3 regions of the Clostridium mucosae genome follow, and region 1 is predicted to be linked to each of the others. Evidence: a T-box and tRNA genes for the amino acid it is inferred to sense, from the RefSeq annotation. Region 1 holds a T-box; the other regions hold tRNA genes.
The links. The T-box of region 1 lies ahead of NSA50_RS08495 (glycine--tRNA ligase). A T-box ahead of a tRNA ligase gene usually reads a tRNA of that ligase, here a tRNA-Gly.

Region 1 (7,946 bases):
AATTTTATTTTACTTAATATCAATTTTAATCTAAAATATTATTATAAAATAATACAAATTAAATATTGGGAGGCATATATGATAAAAAGGGCTTTTTTTATTCTAATTATATCAACATTTTTATTTGTAGGTTGCGTAAACAAGAATTCAGATACATCTTCTACAACCAACTCTACATCTCTATCGACATCATATAAGGAAAATATAAATAATAATACTAAAGCAACTCTTTCAGGTAAGACTTCTACTTATACTAAATATATATCTTTAGGTAATTATTTATTCTTTCCTAATGTTGCTAACAATAATAAATTATCGATATTAGATATTTCTAAACCTATAAATAAAATAACTAACAATTTAGTTGTAGATAGTTTTGATTATTCTGTTGACTCATTAGCTACTGATAATAATTTCATCTACTTTTCATCAACATCTAATAGTAAAGGACTTTATAAATTAGATTATCAAAAAAAGAATGTTACAAAAATTAATGATAGCTACCCTAAAGGATTAGTTTATCAAAATGAGAAATTATATTATACCGATTTAAATACCCAAAATATCTACTCATTTGATGTTAAATCTAACTCTAAAACATTATTATCAAATACTAGGGTAGGAGAATTTATCGTAAATAATAATTCTATATACTATAAAAATTTGGATGATTCCTCAAAACTATACTGCCTAAAATTAGATAAAAGTGCAAACTTCAAATTAACAGATGCTCCTGTAGATAGCTTTATAACTTATAGTAATAAAATATTATTTATAAATACATCAGATAATAATTCTTTATATTCTTTAGACTTATCAAATAATGAAGTAAAAAAAGTTATAGATATTAATGCTACTAAATTAAAGCAATTCGATGATAAAATTTATTTTATAAATAATAATGATCCAAATTCTATCTATGAACTTAAAGCTATAGATCAGAATAGTAATTTTGATTATAATAAAGTATTTTCAGATTTCACAAATGAATATTTTCCTACAGATAAGGGAATTTTCATAGAGACTTCGTCAAATACTAATGAAATAGAAATTCTTAATATAAACTAAAAAAAATAAAAGGCCATCTGGCCTTTTATTTTTTTATGATATTCTGTTTACTATTTCCTTAAATTTATTTCCTCTTTCAGCAAAGTTAGGGAACATATCAAAAGATGCACAAGCTGGTGATAAAGTAACTATATCCCCCTCTACTGCTAATTCTTTAGCTTTAAATACAGCATCCTCCAAAGTATCTACCAGACTTATAGAAACTTCAATACCTTTTTCTTCTTTCAATTTTAAAAATGCAGCTTTAATTAAATCCTTTGTAGCTCCTAGCAATATTAATTCCTTTATATACGGATATCCTTCCTCTGCTAAAGGCTCAAAAGGAATATGCTTATCATAGCCTCCTGCTATTAAAATTACTTTTCTTTCAAAAGCGAATAATCCAGCTAATGTTCTTGTTGGACTTGAAGCTATAGAGTCATTATAATACTTAACACCATTAATTTCCCTAACTAATTCACATCTATGCTCAACACCACCAAAGTTCTCAGCAACTTTCTTCATAACCTCTATAGATACATCATCTTTTGTTGCTAAAAATGCAGCTAAATAATTCTCTATATTATGAATTCCTTTAATAGCTATATTTTCTTTATCACAGACCATCTTACCTTCTAGATATAACACGTTATCCTTTAAGTATGCACCATTTTCAATTTGTCTTTTAGAACTAAACTCTTTAACTATTCCTTTTGCCTCTGAAACGAATCCATGAGTTATTTCATTTTCTCTATTTAATATTAAAACTCCATCTTTATCTTGATTTAAAAATATGTTTTTCTTAGCATCTATATATTCTTGCATATCAAGATGCATATCTAAATGATTTGGTGCAAGATTTGTTACTATCGCAATATCAACCGGAGCATCCATAGTCATAAGCTGAAAGCTAGATAATTCTAAAACAACTTTATCTTCTTCTCCTATTTCTTCTATATCGGAGAACAATGGGGTTCCTATATTTCCACCAACCCACGTTTTATATCCTGCTTCTTCTAGAAGCTTTGATATAATCGTTGTTGTTGTTGTTTTTCCATCACTTCCTGTAATTCCGTAAACTTTCCCCTTACAATATCTAACAAACTCCTCCATTTCTGAAGTTATATATGCACCTTCATTTTTTACTTTTACTAAAGCATCACAATCTATTCTCATTGAAGGAGTTTTAAATACAACATCAAATCCCGTTAACCTATCTAAGTAACCATCTCCTAGTTCTAAGATAACTGATAATTCATCAAACTCTTTTGCAATGTCACCTAACTCTTCTCTATTCTTCTTATCAAATGCAGTTACAACCGCTCCAAGCTTAACTAAAAACCTTATAAGCGGTATATTGCTAACTCCTATTCCTACAACAGCAACTTTTTTCCCTTTTATAAAACTTTTAAATTCATTAAATTGCTTTTTCATAATCTTCCTCCAAAACCATCTATAAAATATTATATGAAACTCTTTTTAGTAAGTTCAAATTAGTAATATAAACTTATTAAACAAATCATTTATAACCAACTAAATATGTATTATCATTTCTCACATTTGTTCGGATTAGTAACTTCTCCTTGCCAAACGTAAAATTTGGAACCTCTCTTAAAGTCTGTCCCAATTCCTTCTAATTATAACACTTAAATTAATTAAATACAAAAGAGAGGAGAATTTCAACATCTCCTCTCTTTTTAGAATTAGAATTCTAAGCTTTTTTCAATGTAAGCTTCTAAATCTGAAATTTTTACTCTCTCTTGTTCCATAGTATCTCTATTTCTAATAGTAACTGATTCATCTTCTAAAGTATCAAAATCTATTGTTATACAGAATGGAGTTCCTATTTCGTCTTGTCTTCTATATCTCTTACCGATACTTCCAGCTTCATCATATTCTATATTGAATTTTTTGCTTAAATCAGAATATACATCTAAGGCTTTTTCGGAAAGTTTCTTTGAAAGTGGTAAAATCGCAGCCTTATATGGAGCTAAAGCTGGATGTAAATGCATAACTGTTCTAACATCTCCACCTTCTAACTCTTCTTCATCATATGCATCTACTAAGAATGCTAAAGCAACTCTATCAGCTCCTAAAGATGGTTCTATAACATAAGGAACATATTTTTCGTTAGTTGTTGGATCTAAGTAGCTCATATCTTGACCTGAATGTTCTTGATGCTTTTTTAGATCATAATCTGTTCTATCAGCTATTCCCCATAATTCACCCCATCCAAATGGGAATAAATATTCTATATCTGATGTTGCATTTGAATAGAATGATAGTTCTTCTTCACCATGATCTCTCATTCTTAAGTTATCTTGTTCTACTCCTAGATTTAATAAGAAGTTCCAGCAATAATCCTTCCAGTACTTAAACCACTCTAAGTCTGTTCCTGGCTTACAGAAAAATTCTAACTCCATTTGTTCAAATTCTCTTGTTCTAAATGTAAAGTTTCCTGGAGTTATTTCATTTCTAAATGATTTACCAATTTGAGCAATACCAAATGGAACTTTCTTTCTTGAAGTTCTTTGCACTGATTTAAAGTTTACAAATATACCTTGAGCTGTCTCCGGTCTTAAGTATATTGTACTAGCGGAATCCTCTGTTATTCCTTGGAATGTTTTAAACATTAAATTAAACTTTCTTATATCAGTATAATTTAATTTTCCGCACTTAGGACATACTATATTATTCTTTTCTATGTATTCCTTTAATTGCTCATTAGACCATCCATCTGCGCTAGCAACTTCTGCTCCATTTTCAGTCATATGATCTTCTACAATTTTGTCTGCTCTAAATCTTGCTTTACATTCTTTACAATCCATTAAAGGATCTGAAAATCCACCAACGTGTCCTGATGCAACCCATACTTCTGGATTCATTAATATAGCACAATCTACTCCTACATTATACGGACTTTCTTGAACGAACTTCTTCCACCATGCTTTTTTAACGTTATTTTTAAATTCAACTCCTAATGGACCGTAATCCCAAGAGTTCGCTAATCCTCCGTATATCTCTGATCCTGGGAATACAAAACCTCTACTCTTACAAAGAGCAACTATTTTTTCCATAGTTTTTTCTACTGCCATTTTAATACCTCCAATTTTTTTATAAATAAAAAAAGCCTCAGACCTAAAGGGACGAAATTTCAATTCCGCGGTTCCACCCTTCTTGGCTTTAGCCCAACTTTCAATGTTAATACTCAAAAGCGCCCTTCAACTTAAATTAATAACGATTCACACCAACCATCGTCTCTCTAAAAGAAATATTAAGTTTACTCCTCTTTATCATTGTACCTATTAAATTATATATTAATTTTACCAAAAGCCTTTTATATGTCAAGTATAAAAGACTTTTTATTAAATATTTAAATTATATTAATAACTTATATCATTTTGATTGTACTTAACTTCAAATACTATAATTCAAATTCTAGAATTCAAATATTATATATCATTATATAATAAAAGAGTTTTATAACAATAGATAAATTATCTACTCTTATAAAACTCTTATAAAAATGGCTCCGTGGAGAGGATTCGAACCTCCAACCTATCGGTTAACAGCCGAGTGCTCCACCATTGAGCTACCACGGAATATTCTTATAAATTAATTTTAAAATTAAAATGGCTCCGTGGAGAGGATTCGAACCTCCAACCTATCGGTTAACAGCCGAGTGCTCCACCATTGAGCTACCACGGAATATTCCTATAAATTAATTTTAAAATTAAAATGGCTCCGCGAAGAGGATTCGAACCTCCAACCTATCGGTTAACAGCCGAGTGCTCCACCATTGAGCTATCGCGGAATATTTACTACATTAGTTATTATATCAAGTTTTATTAATATTGCAAGTGTTTTTTGTAATTTTTTTAATTTTAGTTTCTAAAAATAAAAAAATATTCAAAAGCAATAAACCATTTGCATAAAATTAAATAAAATGGGAGCAAAAAACTTTACTCCCTAAAATATTATTTTTGTGGTTTCATTGTTGGGAACATTATAACATCTCTTATAGATGCTGAATCTGTTAAGAACATTATAACTCTATCTATACCTATACCTAATCCACCTGTTGGAGGCATACCTGTTTCTAAAGCGCTCATAAACTCTTCATCTATCATGTATGCTTCATCATCACCTAGTTCTCTTTCTTTTTCTTGTTGATTAAATCTCTCTCTTTGAACTATTGGGTCATTTAATTCGGAATATGCATTACATATTTCTCTTCCAAATACAAATCCTTCAAATCTTTCAGTAAATTTATCATTTCCTCTTTTCTTTTTAGTTAAAGGAGATATTTCTACTGGATAATCACAAATAAAGGTTGGTTGTATCATATGTTGTTCTGCATATTCTTCAAATAGAACATTTAACACTTCACCTTTTGTAACATGCTTAATATTCTTTTTAAATTCTAAATTCTTTTCTTTAGCTATAGTTTGAGCTTCTTCATCTGATTTTATTTCATTAAAATCTATACCTGTATGTTCTTTTACAGCATCAACCATAGTTATTCTTCTCCATGGTGGTGCAAAGTCAATTTCTGTACCTTGATAATTAACCTTAGTTGTTCCATTTACTTTTTCACATACTGATGCTATCATATTTTCTGCAATTTCCATCATATCATTATAGTCAGAAAATGCTTCATATAATTCTATCATTGTAAACTCAGGATTATGTCTTACAGACATACCTTCATTTCTGAAAGTTCTTCCCATATCATAAACTTTTTCTAATCCAGCAACTATACATCTCTTTAAATATAATTCTGGAGCTATTCTTAAGTACATATCTATATCTAAAGTATTATGATGAGTTATAAATGGTCTTGCTGATGCTCCTCCTGCTATAGGTGCAAGCATTGGAGTTTCAACTTCTATAAATCCTCTGTTATCTAAGAACTCTCTCACGCCTTTAAGTATAGCTGCTCTCTTCATAAAGTTAGTCTTAACTTCTGGATTTGAGATCATATCTACTTCTCTTTGTCTATATCTTAAATCTGGATCTTTTAATCCATGCCATTTTTCTGGTAATGGTTTTAATGATTTACATATTAATTCGAAGCTCTTAACTTTAACTGATACTTCTCCAGTTTTAGTTTTAAACACTTCTCCAGTTGCAACAACCCAATCACCTAAATCATATGTTTTATATGATTTTAAGGCTTCTTCTCCTACTTCATCTATTTTTATAAATAATTGAATTTTTCCATCTCTATCTTGTATGTCTGAGAATACAACTTTTCCTTGACCCCTCTTAGACATAATTCTTCCAGCAACTGTAACTATAGTTCCTTCTAAATTTTCAAAATCATCCTTAACATCCTCTGACATATGTGTTCTTTCAACTTTATAAACGTCAAATGGATCCTTTCCTTGATTTTGTAACTCTATTAGTTTTTCTCTTCTTAATGCTTCTTGCTCACTAAACTGAGATTCTAACTCTTGTATATTCATTTCCTCAGTTGACATTAAATATCCCTCCGTTACTCTCTTCTTATTCCTAATACTTCAAACTTGTTTGTTCCACCTGGAACTAACACTTCAACAATCTCTCCAACCTTTTTACCTAATAAAGCAGCTCCTACTGGTGATTCATTTGATATTTTGAATTCCATAGGATCTGCTTCTGCTGAACCTACTATTGAATATTCAACTTCTTCATCAAATTCATAATCCTTAACTTTAACTATTGTTCCTACTGCAACCTTATCTGTTGGAATTTCTGATCCATCAACAACAACAGCATTCTTTAGCATATTTTCTAATTGAATAATTCTACCTTCAGTAAATGCTTGTTCGTTTTTAGCTTCATCATATTCTGAGTTTTCGCTTAAATCTCCGTATCCTAATGCTACTTTTATTTTTTCAGTTATTTCTTTTCTTTTAACAGTTTTTAAAAATTCTAATTCATCTTCTAACTTTTTTACACCTTCGTATGTCATTACGAACTTTTTAGTTTCACTCATGATTTTCTCCCCTTCAAATTTCTACTTTTATTTAAATACCTAACACTAGGTCTGATATTCTTAAAATCATTTAAAACATTATAAATCAGCAAGTATTATATGTCAACTAAGTTATAAGCTAAAGGTATCCCTTTATCTTTATTTAACAGATATATAGTATTCTCGCTTTTAATATATTTATTCTTTTAAAAATTTATTATTCAGGTATATAATTTAAACTTTATCGAAACTTCTTATTAATTCATACTTATAGTTATTTAACAATTCAATTACAGAATTGCTATCTTCTAAAGTATTCATAACTCCCCTTATGTCATTACTTTTAGGTAATCCCTTCATATACCAAGATGCATGTTTTCTCATTTCCCTCACAGCTTTTCTCTCGCCATCGTACTTAATTGCTAATTCATAATGTCTTAAACACATATTTATTCTGTCTAAATAACTTATTTCTAAAGGTGAATTTCCTTTTAAGGCATATTCAATTTGCTTAAATATCCACGGATTCCCCATACTCCCTCTTGCAACCATAATTCCATCGCAATTAGTTTTATTCTTTAACTCTAGTGCATCTTCTGCTGTAAATACATCTCCATTTCCTAACACTGGTATTGAAACAGCATCCTTAACTTTCCCTATTATATCCCAATCTGCTTTTCCTTCATACATCTGTTCTTTGGTTCTTCCATGAACAGTAATCGCATCTACTCCAGCATCTTCAAGACCCTTAGCAAATTCAACAGCATTGATATTTCCTTCATCCCAACCTTTTCTGAATTTAACTGTTACTGGTTTAGTAGATACCTTTTTAATTTCTCTTACTATATTGGCTGCTAACTCAGGATGCTTTAGTAAAGCTGATCCTTCCCCATTCTTAGTAATTTTATTTACAGGACACCCCATATTTATATCTATTAAA
Region 2 (7,946 bases), on a different contig from region 1:
AACCGAATTTTATCATTAATTCTTTTATTCTTTTATTCTTTTGCTAAAAAAGTATGGCTCCCTTAGGAAAGCCATACTTTTTTTCTGGTTTATATATTAATTTTTACAACAGCCTTATTTATTTCTCCAATATATGTATATAGCTATTATAGCACATATTCCCATTAAATATGGATAAAATAAAAATTTCATTATTGAAAATGGTGATAGTGCCGCTAGTCCTGCTGCTGATATTAGTTGTGCACCATATGGTATTATTCCTTGGAATACACACGAAAACATATCTAATATTCCCGCAACTCTTTTTGGTTCTAAATCAAATTCATTAGATATATCTTTAGCTATTGGACCTACAGTTACAATTGCAACTGTATTATTAGCTGTACATATATCTACTAAACTTACCAGCATAGCAATTCCATACTCTGCTCCCATTTTACTTTTAAAATTCTTTAATCCCTTATTAAGAATAAAATCTATTCCTCCATTGAATTTAATAATTTCTATTGTTCCTGCTATAAGAATTGAAACTATTATAAGTTCACTCATTCCTGATATTCCACTAGATATAGAATTAAATAATCCTATTACATCAAAACTTCCAAATATAAATCCAACTATTCCTGAAGATAAAATTCCAAGTAATAAAACAACTATTACATTAACTCCAAGTAATGCTGTTACAATAACAATTATGTAAGGTAATATTTTGAATAAATTAAATTCTAAAGCTTCTAAATTAATTACTGCAGCATTTTTAGTTAATAACATAAATATTATAGCTGTTATTATAGCAGCTGGAAGAACTATTATAAAATTCATTTTAAATTTATCTTTCATTTCACATCCTTGAGTTCTAGTAGCTGCTATAGTCGTATCGGATATTATCGAAAGATTGTCTCCAAACATAGCTCCACTAACTACTGCACCTACAGCTAATGCAATTCCTATTCCAGTTTTATCTGCTATCCCAACAGCTATTGGTACCAAAGCAACTATAGTTCCCATTGACGTTCCTATAGATAGAGCTATGAAACATCCTATAACAAATATTCCTGGTATTAATAAGCTACTTGGTAGTAATGAAAGTCCTAAATTGACAGTAGAATCTACTGCCCCCATATCTTTTGCTACCTGTGCAAATGCCCCTGCTAATATAAATATGATTATCATAAGCAGAATATTAGTATTCCCTGCACCCCTACAAAAAATTTCTATTTTCTCATCAAACTTTAGTTTTCTATTCATAATCAATGCTGTTAAAGCTGCTGCTAAAAATGGAATAATTACAGATACAGCATAAAAATCCTTTGCTATCATTGATGTCCCTAAATAAACTAATAAAAATACTCCTAATGGAATTAAAGCTAGTCCATTTCCTTTGTTCTTCAAAGTCTTTTTTCCTCCTTCTATAAAAAATTATTTTGTATAATATAAATTTCAAAATAAAAAAGCTTCTGCAGAAATACAGAAGCTTTGATTACACATATAAAAAGTTATAGTTCGCCTCTTATCTATCAGGATTTCCTGCAGGATTTAGCACCATAAAAATTAATTAAAATTCTTGGTTGCTGGGCTTCATAGGGCCAGTCCCTCCACCACTCTTGATAAGACTTTTAAATTTTGCACTATTATATTATCAATTTAGATTATTATTGTCAACATAAAATTTATTCTTAATATTTTCTAATTTGAATATTACTACACTTTATTGTCAACAATTAGAATAGGATCTTAAAATCTCACTCCTTATGCTTGATAAAAGTGCCGTTGTGCACTTTTATTTTTTTTATTTATTTTGCGATATATAAATTCAATAAAAATATTGAAATTTAAACTTATGCTAACATCTAATAAACTTTTATATTTTTTCACGCAAAAAAAGAGATTAAAAACTTAATCTCTTTTTATTTGGTGCGTTATCAGGGGATCGAACCCGGGACACCCTGATTAAGAGTCAGGTGCTCTACCAACTGAGCTAATAACGCATATGGAGCGGGTGATGAGAATCGAACTCACGTAACTTGCTTGGAAGGCAAGGGCTCTACCATTGAGCTACACCCGCAAATCTTATTGACAATAACATTATATATTCCATAATTATTACTGTCAATAATAAATTTTTTCTTTAAATTATTTCCGTAAGTGATTTTAATAAAATATCTCTAAATTTCTCGCCATCTCTCTTATTCTTATTAGCTTTTTCACAAATATTTTTCCATTCAGAAATATTCACACCAACTCTTTCTTCAAACTCTCTTTCCGTTGTTGTCATATAGCTTGAATTTACTACAAACTCTCCTAAATCCTTTGGTGTATCAAAAATCTTTAAGTATAAAAACTCTCTGCTATCTCCATACCAAGTTTTGTTAAAATCTCTGGAAAACTTTTGAAGTGACCTGATTAATTTATCATTAGGTAAAAACCAACAATCCTTTACCATCTTTACATGCCTTCTCATATTATCTGCTTCTTCTTTAGATATCTTATTATTTCTTTCCCCATCTAAGATTATTTTTTCTACTGGAATGTTTGGAACACTAATAACCATTCTTTCTTTTCCATATATCCATTTATAAAATGCTTCTTGTAAAAATGAATATTGAATATATCCTAATAACATTTTTCCATCTGGAAAATACGACCATGTATTGTTAAGTCCATTATTTTTTGAAAAAACTAAACTATGGATATATATACTTTTTTCATTAGGTAATTTATCCATAAACATATGTCCTCTTATAGTTTTATTTTCATTAATCAATTCTTCCCAGTAATCAAATGAATCATAACTATGTCTCACTGTATCACCTTTCTTTCAGCTCAGTAATATAATATTCTATACATATATTATATAGTATATTATACCACCTTTTCAAGTATTTAAAAAAAATATAACAAAGTAAATTTAAACATTTTTAATTCATAATATTCTTAATATAATTTTATTCCTATTGTAAGTAAAAATATACCACTTTATTTTATATAAAATGAATCTATTATTTATTCATTATTTAAAGCTCATAATACTATAGAATATTCAGCCAAAAATATATATAATATTATTAAAGATATAAAAAGGAGGCATGACTTTGTACCACTGTGAAATTTGTGGAGCAACAGCGGATATTCATCATATAGTTCATAAACACGAAGGTGGCTACGATATTAAGTTAAATTATAAATATCTTTGTAACTACCACCATAGAGGAAAAAACGGTCCTCACAACTGTATAGAAACTGATTTGAGGTATAAGCTAGAATTACAAGATAAACTTTATAAATTATTACCCAAAGATTACTATACTGCTAAGGAACTTTATACTCTTTTAGGAATGTCTCATTCTTCTTTAAAAAAATTAATTAAAAAACTTAAATTATTTAAAGAAGGATATTCTAAAGAAGAGATAATTAAAAACCTCATGGGAGGTAAACTCTATTCACATGCTATGCTTCAAGAGCTTGAATTGGAACGTCTTTTCCATAGTATTAATATTAGCTAAAACATTCTTTTATATTCAAGCTACTAGCTATTTATTGCATAGATTTACTAAATTTATTTATTTAATTAAATTAGATTTATATAATATAAAAAGCTCTTAAATACTATACTATCAATCAGAACTTGATAACTATAGTTATTTAAGAGCTTTCTCTTATGTTAAAATAGCATTCTTAATAAACTCCAAATAAAAAGCTCTTCAAAAACCATATTATGTTCTTAAAAAGCTTTTGGAGCGGAAGACGGGATTCGAACCCGCAACTTTCACCTTGGCAAGGTGACACTCTACCATTGAGTCACTTCCGCATATAATTTTAAATATTAAAGTGGTGCAGATGAAGGGAGTCGAACCCCCACGCCAATGGCGCTAGATCCTAAGTCTAGTGCGTCTGCCAATTCCGCCACATCTGCATACCTTATATTAATATTATATAAAATATTATATTCTAAATCAATATACACTGTAAAATTTTGTTATTATTATTGATTAATAATCTTTTTAATTCTTTTAATAAATTTAATAATCACTAAGCCCTTAATATACAAAAGTTCTTAGTGATTACTAATTTATATTCTTGCTTTACCGCCTTATCATTTCGCGTATTTTTTCTACTTTGTTTCTATTAATATACATTAAATAGATAAAGTACTCCAACTTCATGGTTATCTTCTTGATTTTCATAAGTTATATAAATACCACAAAGCCCCACTTTTAGTTTAGACGTATCTATCGATATATTTCCATTTTCATCTATAGAATTTTCCACATCTACTTTTTCAGTACCCACCATAATTTCTTTAGGGTTCAACAACTCCCCATTTCTAGATACTACTCTTTCTTTAAGTGTAAGTCTATTATTTTCTACAGTAGCCATTCCAGCTTCAATTATTTGCAGTCTAGCATTTATCACTCTAAGATTTTTTAATGTCTTTAAAGGTGATAAATCTCTTACTTCATTTTGCTCTATATTAAGTTCTTCTAAATTTTTAGCATATTCTAACCCTTTTAAATTTGTAACTCTTCTGCTACTGCAATTTAGAGACCTAAGATTATACATATCTCCTAAAGTTATATCTCCGCTTAATCCAAGAGCCTTTTGAATATCTTGTTTTAAATACTTATCTTCAATTTCAATAATTTTATTTAAATCTATTCTTTCTAAATTATCAACTGCATCTTTCAATTCAGCTAACATTGATTGAATCTCTTGATAAGTAACCCCTTTATTTTCTATCATTTCTGTTGCTTTTACTATTGCTTGGTCTAATATACTTAAGCTTTCTTCAGTATAAACTTCTCTATCTATATCATTAGCACTTTCAACTGATTTAGAAAGTTCTGTATAATCTATAGATTCTGAGTTTGCATAATGAAGCTTAGCATCTCCCCATGTAGCGTGATCTGAAGCAATTCCGTTACCACCATCTTTTACTACAAGTTTTAATTCTTTTGCCCCATTTATATCTATTTCCACATATTTTTGAGGAGCTCTAGAGTTCATTAATCCACTATCAAATTTCTTTTCACCATCTACATACACTTCAAAACTTATTGATCCAACACTTCCATACATTGCTCTATCTACCCCAACAAAAGAAGTAAAGTAATCATAGTCTTTATCACTCAAATCATATATTATTGTAGATGTAGCATGTGTACCTATTCCTCTATCGTATGAAATAGATTGTCCCTCTTCATTGGTCAAAGTTAATCTATTGTTGCTTACAGAATTATCTTTTCTAACTGTTCCCCAACCTGAATTTGCAGATTTCCAATCATATTCTGTTAAATACTTATAGTCTTCCATGTTTACTACTGCTATATTTCTTGTTTTAACTACCTCATTGCCATCACTATCTATAACTTTATAATTTATTGGATATTTTCCAGGCTTATTAAAGTTTACTTCACCAGTTACTTCAACATTAGAAGTTAAATCTCCATCTTCTGAATCTATTGCGCTATACTCCTGATTTAAATCTATTTCTTGACCAACTTTAGTTGATATTGATTTTGGAATAGTTAATTTTGGTTTTGCATTTGTTGTATATAGTTTAGTATCTGCCCAAGAAGCAAAATCTCCAAGACCACTACCATCAGCATCATCTGCTACTAATTTAAGCTCTGTTACTCCAGTTACATCTAGATTTACAAACTCTGCTTCACTATCTTTCCTTATTACATCAGAGGTATAAACTTCCTCACCATCTGCAAATATCCTAAATATTATTGTAGTTCTATTATCATTATAATTTTTATCAGTACCCACATATGTTGAGAAGTTGCTATAATTCCCATCTAATTCATATATTATCTCAGCATTTGTTGCAGCACCTATACCTTTATCAAACTCTCTTACCTCGCCATTAACCTTAAGCTTTATTTTATTGCTTGAATTAACTGCTGAATCTTTATTCACAGTCCTCCATCCAGATACTGCTGATTCCCACTCTAAATCGGATAAATATGTGCTTTCACTATATACCACGATATCTCTATCTTTAGTTGCTACATTACCATCACTATCTTCTACTGTATAAGTTAATGTATATTTACCTGTTTTATTTATATTGAAACTGTTTTTATTAACTGTAACATAACTAGTTATATCACCATCTTCTTGATCATTTGCTGTAACTCCTGAAGATAAATCAAATTCACTATTTAACTTAACATAAGTTATATCTTCTACATTTAGTATAGGGAACTTAGCTATTATAATATCTTCAGCTTTCTTTAACTCTTCTTCAAACAAGTTAACTGCTGGATGGTCTTTTACCTCTTCTCTAAGAGCTTGTACCTTTTCTAAAGTATTATAACTTTCACTAACATCTGTTTTCGTGTTATCAGTAAATAAATTCTCTATCTTATCTGATAATATATCTTCCTTATAGAAAGACATTTCTCCAATACTAGCCCAATCCTGGTTAGCTTCTATGAACTTAAATTTTACTCTTCTTGCACTTGTTTTAGCTATTTTAAATTCTACAACATCATTAACATTACCACGATATTCACCTTTACCAGCTAGTATAAAATCATCACCTTCTGCTTCAGTAGATACATAAACTTCAAACATTCTAGCGAATCCTTTTCCACCATTTCTTGCTGCATATGCCATTCTACTTATTTCTGTTGTTTCACCTAGGTCAAAAATAACTTCATTTTTAAATGAACTACTATTTGGCGTTCCAGTTTCCCAATGTGTATTACGATTATTATCTATTGCATAATCTATAAGACTACTTGAGTATCTTCCTCCATTATTAGTTATTGAAGCTACTGGTATCTTAAATTGCTCGTTGTATTCACTTAAATTATCATATTGTCCATATTTTGATTTAACTATTGTGTAATCTTCATATACTGTAATATATGATTTCTTTTCTGTAGTATTGTTATCACTATCTGTTACCCTATATATAGCTTCAAATCTTCCTACTTTTCCTTCTTCATATGAATTCGATATTATTTCTATATTAGAAGTTAAATCTCCATCTTCTGCATCCACTGCACTAATACCTTCATTAAAGTCTACTGCTTCACCTATTTTATATACTTTATCACTAGCAGTTATAATAGGCTTAGCATTGTTTGTAGTTAATTTAGGGTTAGCTATTACTGCATGATCTGAAGTATTTCCATTTCCAGCATCAGTAACTTTTATTACTAATTGCTCCACACCTTTAACTGGTACATTTATATATGCCATATTATCAGCATGTTTTAAAACTTCTGTAGTAGCTAGAACTTTACCATCACCTTGTATTTCAAATTTTATACTAGAATTATTTTGTGGTGATATTCCTGCATCAATTCCTAGTAAAGCTTCAAATTTATCATAGTCTTTACCTGATAAATCATAAATTATTGTACCATTTGCATGTATTCCAAAACCTTTTTCAAAATCTTTTACTTCCCCATTTACTCGACCTTTTATATTAGAATTTCTTCTTGGAGTTCCCCATTGTGTTTCTACAGATGACCACTCTGAATCAGATATATACTCATAATCACTTACCACTTCAACTTCTACAATCTTTTCTACTGATATACCTTCATCACTTACGGTATATTTAACTTTATATATTCCCTTTTGGCTAGTATCTACATTATGTTCAACTTCAAGATTAGAAATTATATCATTTCCTTCATAGCTTAATACTTTTATATAATCTAGAGGATTGAACTCTTCCCCTAACTCTAGAGTTATCTTGTTTTGTTGAATATTTATGCTAGGTGAAAATGATTCTATTGACACAGAATCACTTGTACCTAAATTAATATCATAAGGTACTACTTCGTATTTAGCATTCTTAGTTATATCTGTATTAGTATCCACAAAAGTATTCGTAGAAGTGAATCCTATTATTTCACCATCCTTTAGTATTTCATATCCTAATAAATTTTCTTTATTCTCTTTATCTATTGAGAAAGAAAGTT
Region 3 (7,946 bases), on a different contig from region 1:
AAAATAAATAAATTAAAAAAGTACAAAGAAACCATAAAATTTGGTTTCTTTGTACTTTATTTAATACTTTTTATCAAAATTAGCTTAGCAGCATAACCCCTAAGTTCAGTAATTATATTTAGTATTACATTTTTCTTTGAATATTTAAATTCTATCTTAGGAAAAGATGCTTTGTGCAGAATTTCCTTTTCCTCTTTATTAAGTCTATCTGGTGAACCCATGGATAACCAATAATTATATGAAGATCCAACTCTTTCACTAATCTCGTAAGTAATGATTCTAGAAGATTTTTTTATATTTTCAATGTTTAAGGAAATTTTTCTTTTATATATTTTTCTTTTACCACGCTTAGTAAAAATATCTTCGAAGTTTTGCATTTCATTCAATTCATCATTATATGAATATAGCAAAATACAATATTCATCGTCCTTTTTAGTTACAATATATCCATTTTCCATTGCAACTATTTCATTTCCTAATTTGCTAAGCAAGTAATATGCGTAATAGGATGGTTTTCTAATTCCCATATCATTAACAAGTCCAGGGGCTCCTATAAATACTTCATTTGTTAGACTTATTTCTTTTTCTAAAACATCAAAAGCTCTTAAGAAGCTTAATGAGTTTTTATTAAAAATAGTATTATGAATTATATATGGAAGCATATAAGCAGTATCATAAATTTTATTTAAGCTTTTATCACATATAAAATCATTTTCAATGACATCTAAATTATACTCTTCAATTAAAAATGAACTTAATGACTTTTTGGTGTTTTTAGATATAGCTGGTGTAAATTGAAATTTAAATTGCGATACATCAATATAATCTATCTCTGAAAAATATTCAAAGAAGCTAGTTAGAACTTGTTTATATTTATCAAAAGTAAAATTAGAGTTATCAATTAATATAAGTGGTTTTAAATCTATATAATCTAAAAATTCTATTACACTTTTGGCTTTATTCCAATTATAAAAATCGGCTTTAGGAAATACTCCCATATCACTATTAAACATATTTTCGAGCCTTACATAATTAAAATGAAGTTCTTCTTGAATTTCTTCAAGAATATTTTTATTATCTTCTAATAATAAATCAAAAGCATCATCTAAATTTATAACTTCACTATAATCCTTGTTGAATTCTCCAAGACTATTATCCATATTTATATGAATTTTCCACAACTTATTTTCATAGTTAAAACGTTCATAATCATCTAATTCAGAAGATAAATATTCTAAAGCTTCTTCAAGTTTTAATATTTCTATTTTTTTAATTTCTTCAAGTTCTTTTTCAGTTAATTTATTTTTCTTTCTATACTGAAGTGGAGTACAACCATAATAATTTTTAAAGTTTTTATTTAAATATCTTACATGAGAAAAACCAACTTCATCAGATATATCTGAAATACTCAAATCACTATCTAATAAAAGCTTAACAGATTCTTCAACTCTAGTTTGGTTAACTAAATCAGTAAAGCTATTTCCAGTTGCGTATTTAATCTCATGAGATAGATAATGAGGACTTAAGAATTCTTTTTTCGCAATTTCTTGTAAAGTTATATTGCTATCATAATTATTAAATATATATTTAGAAATTCTATGATATCGAGCTAATTGCTCAGTTTTTTCTTTTAGCTCTTCTTTTTCATAAGTTAAGTAGTGGAAGTTATTTATAAGGTGATATAATAAATCTATTAAAATTGATTCAATTTCCTTATCATAATCATCAAGTTTTTGAATAGCTTCACATAAGAGTTTGGCTAAAAAATTTCTAAGAAGATCATATTCTTCACCTTCTTGAGCGCCATCATCAGTAGAATTTGTATAGAAGAATATGTTGTTTATATCTTTATAATATTTTTCAAAAAAGTAAGGATCTATATGAAATATTAATACCTTATTATCTTCATTACTATAAATTCTGTGAGCCTCATCAACATTTATTATTTCTAATTCTTTCTCAAGTAACTCAAATGAGTCAGTATCTATATTAATGTTAACACTCCCACGTAAAACATATAATATTTCAATAGAATTATGCCAGTGAATAGGGCATTCTTGTATATTTGCATAAGTTATTTTAATTGGAGCATCTTCCTGGTAACTCACATATTCTCTTCTCATAAAATCCCCTCTTTTCTAATAGAATTAAGTTATAATTTAATTATAGCTTATTTATTAATAAATATAAAATTTTCAAAAAAATAAGCAAAATAAACTTTGACTTTCTTTGACTTTTGTATTATTATATGAATATAAGGATATATTAAATATGTTTGAGGTTGTAAATGTGAGGAGGAGTTAAGCATGAATATAGATAAAATGACCTTAAGAGTACAAGAAGCATTAAATAATGCTAGTTTAGTAGCGGTTAAATATAACCATCAACAAGTAGAGTTAATTCATCTATTTTGTGCATTAGTAGAACAAGAGGATGGATTAATACCAAATATTTTAACTAAGATGGGAGTTAGAGTTAAATCATTAGATGAAGATTTAAATAAAGTACTAGATAATAAGCCAAAGGTTTTGGGAGAAGGTGCTAACTCCTCTGGAGTTTATGCTACAAGACAAATTGAAGAAGTTTTAGTCAAGGCTGAAGATATAGCTAAAAAATTTGAGGATTCTTATATAAGCGTAGAGCATTTAATGCTTGCAATAATTGAAGTAGATAAAAATGGAGAAGTTAAAAGGTTATTAGATAAATATAATATAAACAAGAAGAATTTCATGGAAATTCTAAAAGAAGTAAGAGGAAATCAAAGAGTAGAAACACAAGATCCAGAAGGAACATATGATGCATTAGGTAAATATGGAACTAATCTTACAGACTTAGCTAAAAAACATAAGCTTGACCCAGTTATAGGAAGAGATGATGAAATTAGAAGAACAATTAGAATACTTTCAAGAAGAACAAAAAATAATCCAGTGCTAATTGGAGAACCTGGTGTTGGTAAAACTGCAATTGTAGAAGGATTGGCAGAGAGAATAGTTAGAGGGGATGTACCAGAAGGTTTAAAAGATAAAGTGATTTTCTCGTTAGATATGGGTTCCCTTATTGCGGGAGCTAAATATAGGGGTGAATTTGAAGAAAGATTAAAAGCTGTATTAAAAGAAGTTCAAAGTAGTGAAGGTAGAATAATCTTATTTATAGATGAAATTCATACTATAGTTGGAGCAGGAAAAACTGATGGCGCCATGGATGCAGGTAATTTAATAAAACCATTACTAGCAAGAGGAGAGCTTCATTGTATAGGTGCTACAACTTTTGATGAATACAGACAATATATAGAAAAGGATAAAGCGTTAGAAAGAAGATTTCAACCTGTAGTTGTAGAAGAACCTACAGTAGAAGATGCTATATCTATACTAAGAGGGTTAAAAGAAAGATTTGAAATTCACCATGGTGTGAGAATACATGATACTGCTTTAATAGCAGCAGCAAAATTATCTCATAGATATATTCAAGATAGATATTTACCAGATAAAGCTATAGATTTAATAGATGAAGCTGGAGCTATGATAAGAACAGAAATAGATTCATTACCAACAGAATTAGATAATATAAGAAGAAAGCAATTCCAATTAGAAATTGAAAAAGAAGCTTTAACTAAGGAAAGTGATGAAGGTTCTAAGAAAAAGCTAGTAGCTTTAGAAAAAGAAATAGCAGAATTAAAAACTAAAAATGATGAAATGACTGCAAAATTTGAAAAGGAAAAAGATGCAATAGTTAATTTAAGAGATTTAAAATCTAAATTAGATGATGCAAGAGGAGATCTAGAAGCAGCTCAAAGAAGCTATGACTATAATAAGGCAGCAGAAATTCAATATAGTGTTATTCCAGCATTAGAAGAAGAAATTAGACAAAAGGAAGTGGACGTAAAAGAAAATTACGAAGGAGCTCTTTTAAAAGAAGAAGTAACCGAGGAGGAAGTTTCTAAAATTCTTTCTAAGTGGACTGGAATCCCAGTTACAAATTTATTAGAAGGAGAAAGAGAAAAACTTCTAAGATTAGAAAATGAAATGCAAAGAAGAGTAATTGGTCAAGAAGAAGCTATAACAGCTGTTTCTAATGCAATATTAAGAGCAAGGGCAGGATTAAAAGATGTAAATAAGCCAATTGGTTCATTTATATTCTTAGGACCTACAGGAGTTGGTAAAACAGAACTTGCAAAAACTTTAGCAAGAAATCTATTTGATTCAGAAGAAAATATAATAAGAATTGATATGTCTGAATATATGGAAAAACATTCAGTATCTAGATTAGTTGGAGCGCCTCCAGGATATGTAGGATATGATGAAGGTGGGCAACTTACTGAAGCTGTAAGAAGAAATCCATATAGTGTGATACTATTTGATGAAATTGAAAAAGCACATGAAGATGTATTTAATATGTTCTTACAAATTCTGGATGATGGAAGATTAACTGATAATAAAGGTAAAACTGTTGATTTTAGAAATACTATAATAATTATGACATCTAATATAGGAAGTAGCTATCTTCTAGAAAATAAAAATGAAGATATAGTTGATGAAAATATAAAAACTCAAGTTATGAATGAAATGAAATTAAGATTTAAACCAGAGTTCTTAAATAGAGTAGATGATATAATTATGTTTAAGCCATTATCAGAAACTGGAATTAAGAAGATAATAGATATATTCTTGAAAGAAGTTTCAAGTAGATTGAAAGATAAGAATATTACTTTAGAAGTAACAGATGAAGCAAAGACAACTATGGCAAGAGAGGGATATGATCCAGTATATGGAGCAAGACCATTAAAAAGATATATACAAAATAGCCTAGAAAATAATTTAGCAAGAAAGATTATAAAAGGTGAAATTGGATATGGATCAAATGTAGTTGTTGATGCAAAGGAAGAAGAAATAGTAATTAAATAATTGAACTTAATGATATGTATTAGCTTTCCTATTTTTATATAATGTCGAATACAATTCTAGATTTAATACATATCATTAATGAGGCTAATTTTTTATTTAATTATCTTAATTTATGAAATATAAGTTGGCTAAGAAAAATAGACTGTAAAATAAGCCTAGCACTTTTTTCGTAGCTATTTAGCTTATGGAACATATTCTACTTATCTTTGACAACTTATATTTCTTAATTTAATTTTTTCATTATTTCACTAAAAAAGTTGTTGACAAAATCCGACCTTTTGGGTTATTATATACAACGTAGCAAATATGCGTGTTTAGCTCAGCTGGATAGAGCAACGCCCTTCTAAGGCGTGGGCCAGGAGTTCGAATCTCTTAACACGCACCAAGCTTATGGTTTACTAGCTCAATCGGTAGAGCACTTGACTTTTAATCAAGGTGTACCGGGTTCGATTCCCGGGTAAGCCACCACATTAAGTTCATTGATAAAATGAGCTTTTTTGTGCGGAAGTGGCTCAATGGTAGAGCGTCACCTTGCCAAGGTGAATGTTGCGGGTTCGAGTCCCGTCTTTCGCTCCATAAGGAAAAGAGAAGTGGATAAACACTTCTCTTTTTTATTTTAACTACTTAATTTTTGATTCGTATTGTTCAACCATTCTCTTAACCATTTCTCCACCAACACTACCGCATTGTTTTGAAGTAAGGTCTCCATTATAGTCTGAGAAAGGTACTCCCATTTCATTAGCTACTTCATTTTTGAATTTAGCTAATCCTTGTTTAGCTTCTGGAACTAATTTTCTGTTACTTGCCATAACAAATCCCTCCTAATATTTGGTTATAAGAATATATTATTTAATTTTTGATTCGTATTGTTCAACCATTCTCTTAACCATTTCTCCACCAACGCTACCGCATTGTTTTGAAGTAAGGTCTCCATTATAGTCTGAGAAAGGCACTCCCATTTCATTAGCTACTTCATTTTTGAATTTAGCTAATCCTTGTTTAGCTTCTGGAACTAGTTTTCTATTACTTGCCATAATAAATCCCTCCTTGTAAATATATCAGATTAAAGTTTTACTTTAATCCAGATTCGTATTGTTCAACCATTCTCTTAACCATTTCTCCACCAACGCTACCGCATTGTTTTGAAGTAAGGTCTCCATTATAGTCTGAGAAAGGTACTCCCATTTCGTTAGCTACTTCATTTTTGAATTTAGCTAATCCTTGTTTAGCTTCTGGAATCAATTGTCTATTACTTGCCATAATAAATCCCTCCTTGAAAACATATAAAATTTTTTATTGGGTTTTCTTTTACAAAGCTTGTTTGACTTTGTACTATTATATTGTGCAGATAAAATGTTAATAAACTATAAAAATTAATACAGTAGAGGAAAAGTGATCTTTATAAAGAATATATTGGTACAAACTATAAAAAAAGGTTATTTGAAAATATTTTTCAAATAACCTTTTATAAATTAATTATTTCTCTTTTGCATTTTTAATATTGCTATAATAACTGGAATTGCAACAAGTGCTGATAAAGCTGCCTCTGCCATACCATTAGTACCTATTATAGATAAGAGTGCAACTGTGACTGCGTTTCTTGATCCAGTTGAAATGGTTCCATTACTAACAAGAATTGATGCATAATCCTTAAAATAAATTAAGTATATACTTCCAAGAACCCCAATAGTATTGGTTAAAGATCCACAAACAGCAGCAATACCTATAGATAGTTTCTTATTTTTAATTTTTGTTTTTAAGAGTTTATAAACATAATAAGATATTACCCCTATCAGTACTCTAGGCAATATAGAAACTATTGGGTTATAAAAAAATGGAGACATTGGAGTTGGAGCAGTTATGTTTTGATAAATTGAGAAAATCCCAAATATGAATCCAATTGTAGCCCCAACTATAGGACCTTCAATTATTGCTCCAATTATTACAGGTAAATGTAAAATTGTTAGTTTAAAGAGTGGTAATGGTATAAAACCAAGACCTGTTAGTCCTAAGAATAAACAAATACCCGATAGCATTGCAACTACTACCATTTTTCTTACATTTTGACGAGAGTTTCCCATCCCTCTAGCATTTAACATTTTAATTCCTCCGTTCTTATTCCTTATAGGATATAATTCGGCAAAAAATGAATTTTTGCGTGAAGTTCGGTTTCTTAAGAATACCGACCAATATTATTTTATCATATAAGAAAAAACTGTAAAGTAAAATATTATATCAACAACAAATAAACAATTTAATCTTGTATTTATGAAATTTAATATAAAAATTGAAAAAGACTTGTCAACTTATTATACTTGTTATAGTATATATATAACAAGTATAATAAGAGAGGTAATAATATGTTAGAGATAATAAACTTTTCAAAGTCATATAAAAATGGAAAAAAAGCTGTGAATAATGTATCGATTAAAGTTAATAGTGGAGAAATATTTGCCTTTATTGGTCATAATGGAGCAGGAAAGACTACAACTATAAAAGCTATTGTAGGAATTTTAGAATTTGAAGAAGGAGATATATTAATTGATGGAGATTCAATTAAAAATAATCCTATTGAGTGTAAGAAAAAAATAGCGTATATACCTGATAATCCTGATATTTATGAAGCTTTAACTGGGATTCAATATTTAAATTTTATTGCAGATATATATAAGGTTTCAAAAGAAGAAAGAGAAAAATTAATAAAGTTATATTCAGAAAAATTTGAAATAACATCAGCTCTTGGAGATTTAATATCATCATATTCTCACGGAATGAAACAAAAGTTAGTTATAATTTCTGCACTAATTCATAAACCTAAGCTTTTAATTTTAGATGAACCATTTGTTGGATTAGATCCTAAAGCATCACATATATTAAAAGAAGAAATGAAAAAGCTTTGTAATGAAGGTGTAGCAATATTTTTCTCAACTCATGTTTTAGAAGTAGCAGAAAAGTTATGCGATAAGGTAGCAATTATAAAAGATGGAAATATAGTATCTCAAGGTAAGATGGATGAAGTTAAAGGAAATAGTTCATTAGAAGATA

Region 2: it encodes a tRNA-Gly, which carries the amino acid that the T-box ahead of NSA50_RS08495 (glycine--tRNA ligase) is inferred to sense. The anticodon was not compared.
Region 3: it encodes a tRNA-Gly, which carries the amino acid that the T-box ahead of NSA50_RS08495 (glycine--tRNA ligase) is inferred to sense. The anticodon was not compared.

Annotation. Positions count from the first base shown of each region.
Region 1 is NZ_JANKAF010000005.1:189,910-197,855, reverse strand. It holds gene NSA50_RS08505 (DUF5050 domain-containing protein) at 79-1,068, shown strand; gene murD (UDP-N-acetylmuramoyl-L-alanine--D-glutamate ligase) at 1,102-2,481, opposite strand; gene NSA50_RS08495 (glycine--tRNA ligase) at 2,751-4,142, opposite strand; T-box leader at 4,187-4,353, opposite strand; tRNA gene NSA50_RS08490 (tRNA-Asn) at 4,575-4,649, opposite strand; tRNA gene NSA50_RS08485 (tRNA-Asn) at 4,681-4,755, opposite strand; tRNA gene NSA50_RS08480 (tRNA-Asn) at 4,787-4,861, opposite strand; gene lysS (lysine--tRNA ligase) at 5,025-6,530, opposite strand; gene greA (transcription elongation factor GreA) at 6,545-7,027, opposite strand; gene dusB (tRNA dihydrouridine synthase DusB) at 7,241-7,946, opposite strand, start outside.
Region 2 is NZ_JANKAF010000003.1:88,506-96,451, reverse strand. It holds gene NSA50_RS05400 (Na+/H+ antiporter NhaC family protein) at 115-1,392, opposite strand; SAM riboswitch class I at 1,508-1,614, opposite strand; tRNA gene NSA50_RS05395 (tRNA-Lys) at 1,913-1,988, opposite strand; tRNA gene NSA50_RS05390 (tRNA-Gly) at 1,992-2,065, opposite strand; gene NSA50_RS05385 (hypothetical protein) at 2,129-2,803, opposite strand; gene NSA50_RS05380 (HNH endonuclease) at 3,093-3,503, shown strand; tRNA gene NSA50_RS05375 (tRNA-Gly) at 3,734-3,808, opposite strand; tRNA gene NSA50_RS05370 (tRNA-Leu) at 3,830-3,913, opposite strand; gene NSA50_RS05365 (NPCBM/NEW2 domain-containing protein) at 4,126-7,946, opposite strand, start outside.
Region 3 is NZ_JANKAF010000007.1:113,084-121,029, reverse strand. It holds gene NSA50_RS09895 (helix-turn-helix domain-containing protein) at 57-2,123, opposite strand; gene clpB (ATP-dependent chaperone ClpB) at 2,307-4,901, shown strand; tRNA gene NSA50_RS09885 (tRNA-Arg) at 5,210-5,286, shown strand; tRNA gene NSA50_RS09880 (tRNA-Lys) at 5,294-5,369, shown strand; tRNA gene NSA50_RS09875 (tRNA-Gly) at 5,403-5,477, shown strand; gene NSA50_RS09870 (alpha/beta-type small acid-soluble spore protein) at 5,522-5,710, opposite strand; gene NSA50_RS09865 (alpha/beta-type small acid-soluble spore protein) at 5,747-5,935, opposite strand; gene NSA50_RS09860 (alpha/beta-type small acid-soluble spore protein) at 5,973-6,161, opposite strand; gene NSA50_RS09855 (ECF transporter S component) at 6,374-7,000, opposite strand; gene NSA50_RS09850 (ABC transporter ATP-binding protein) at 7,262-7,946, shown strand, end outside.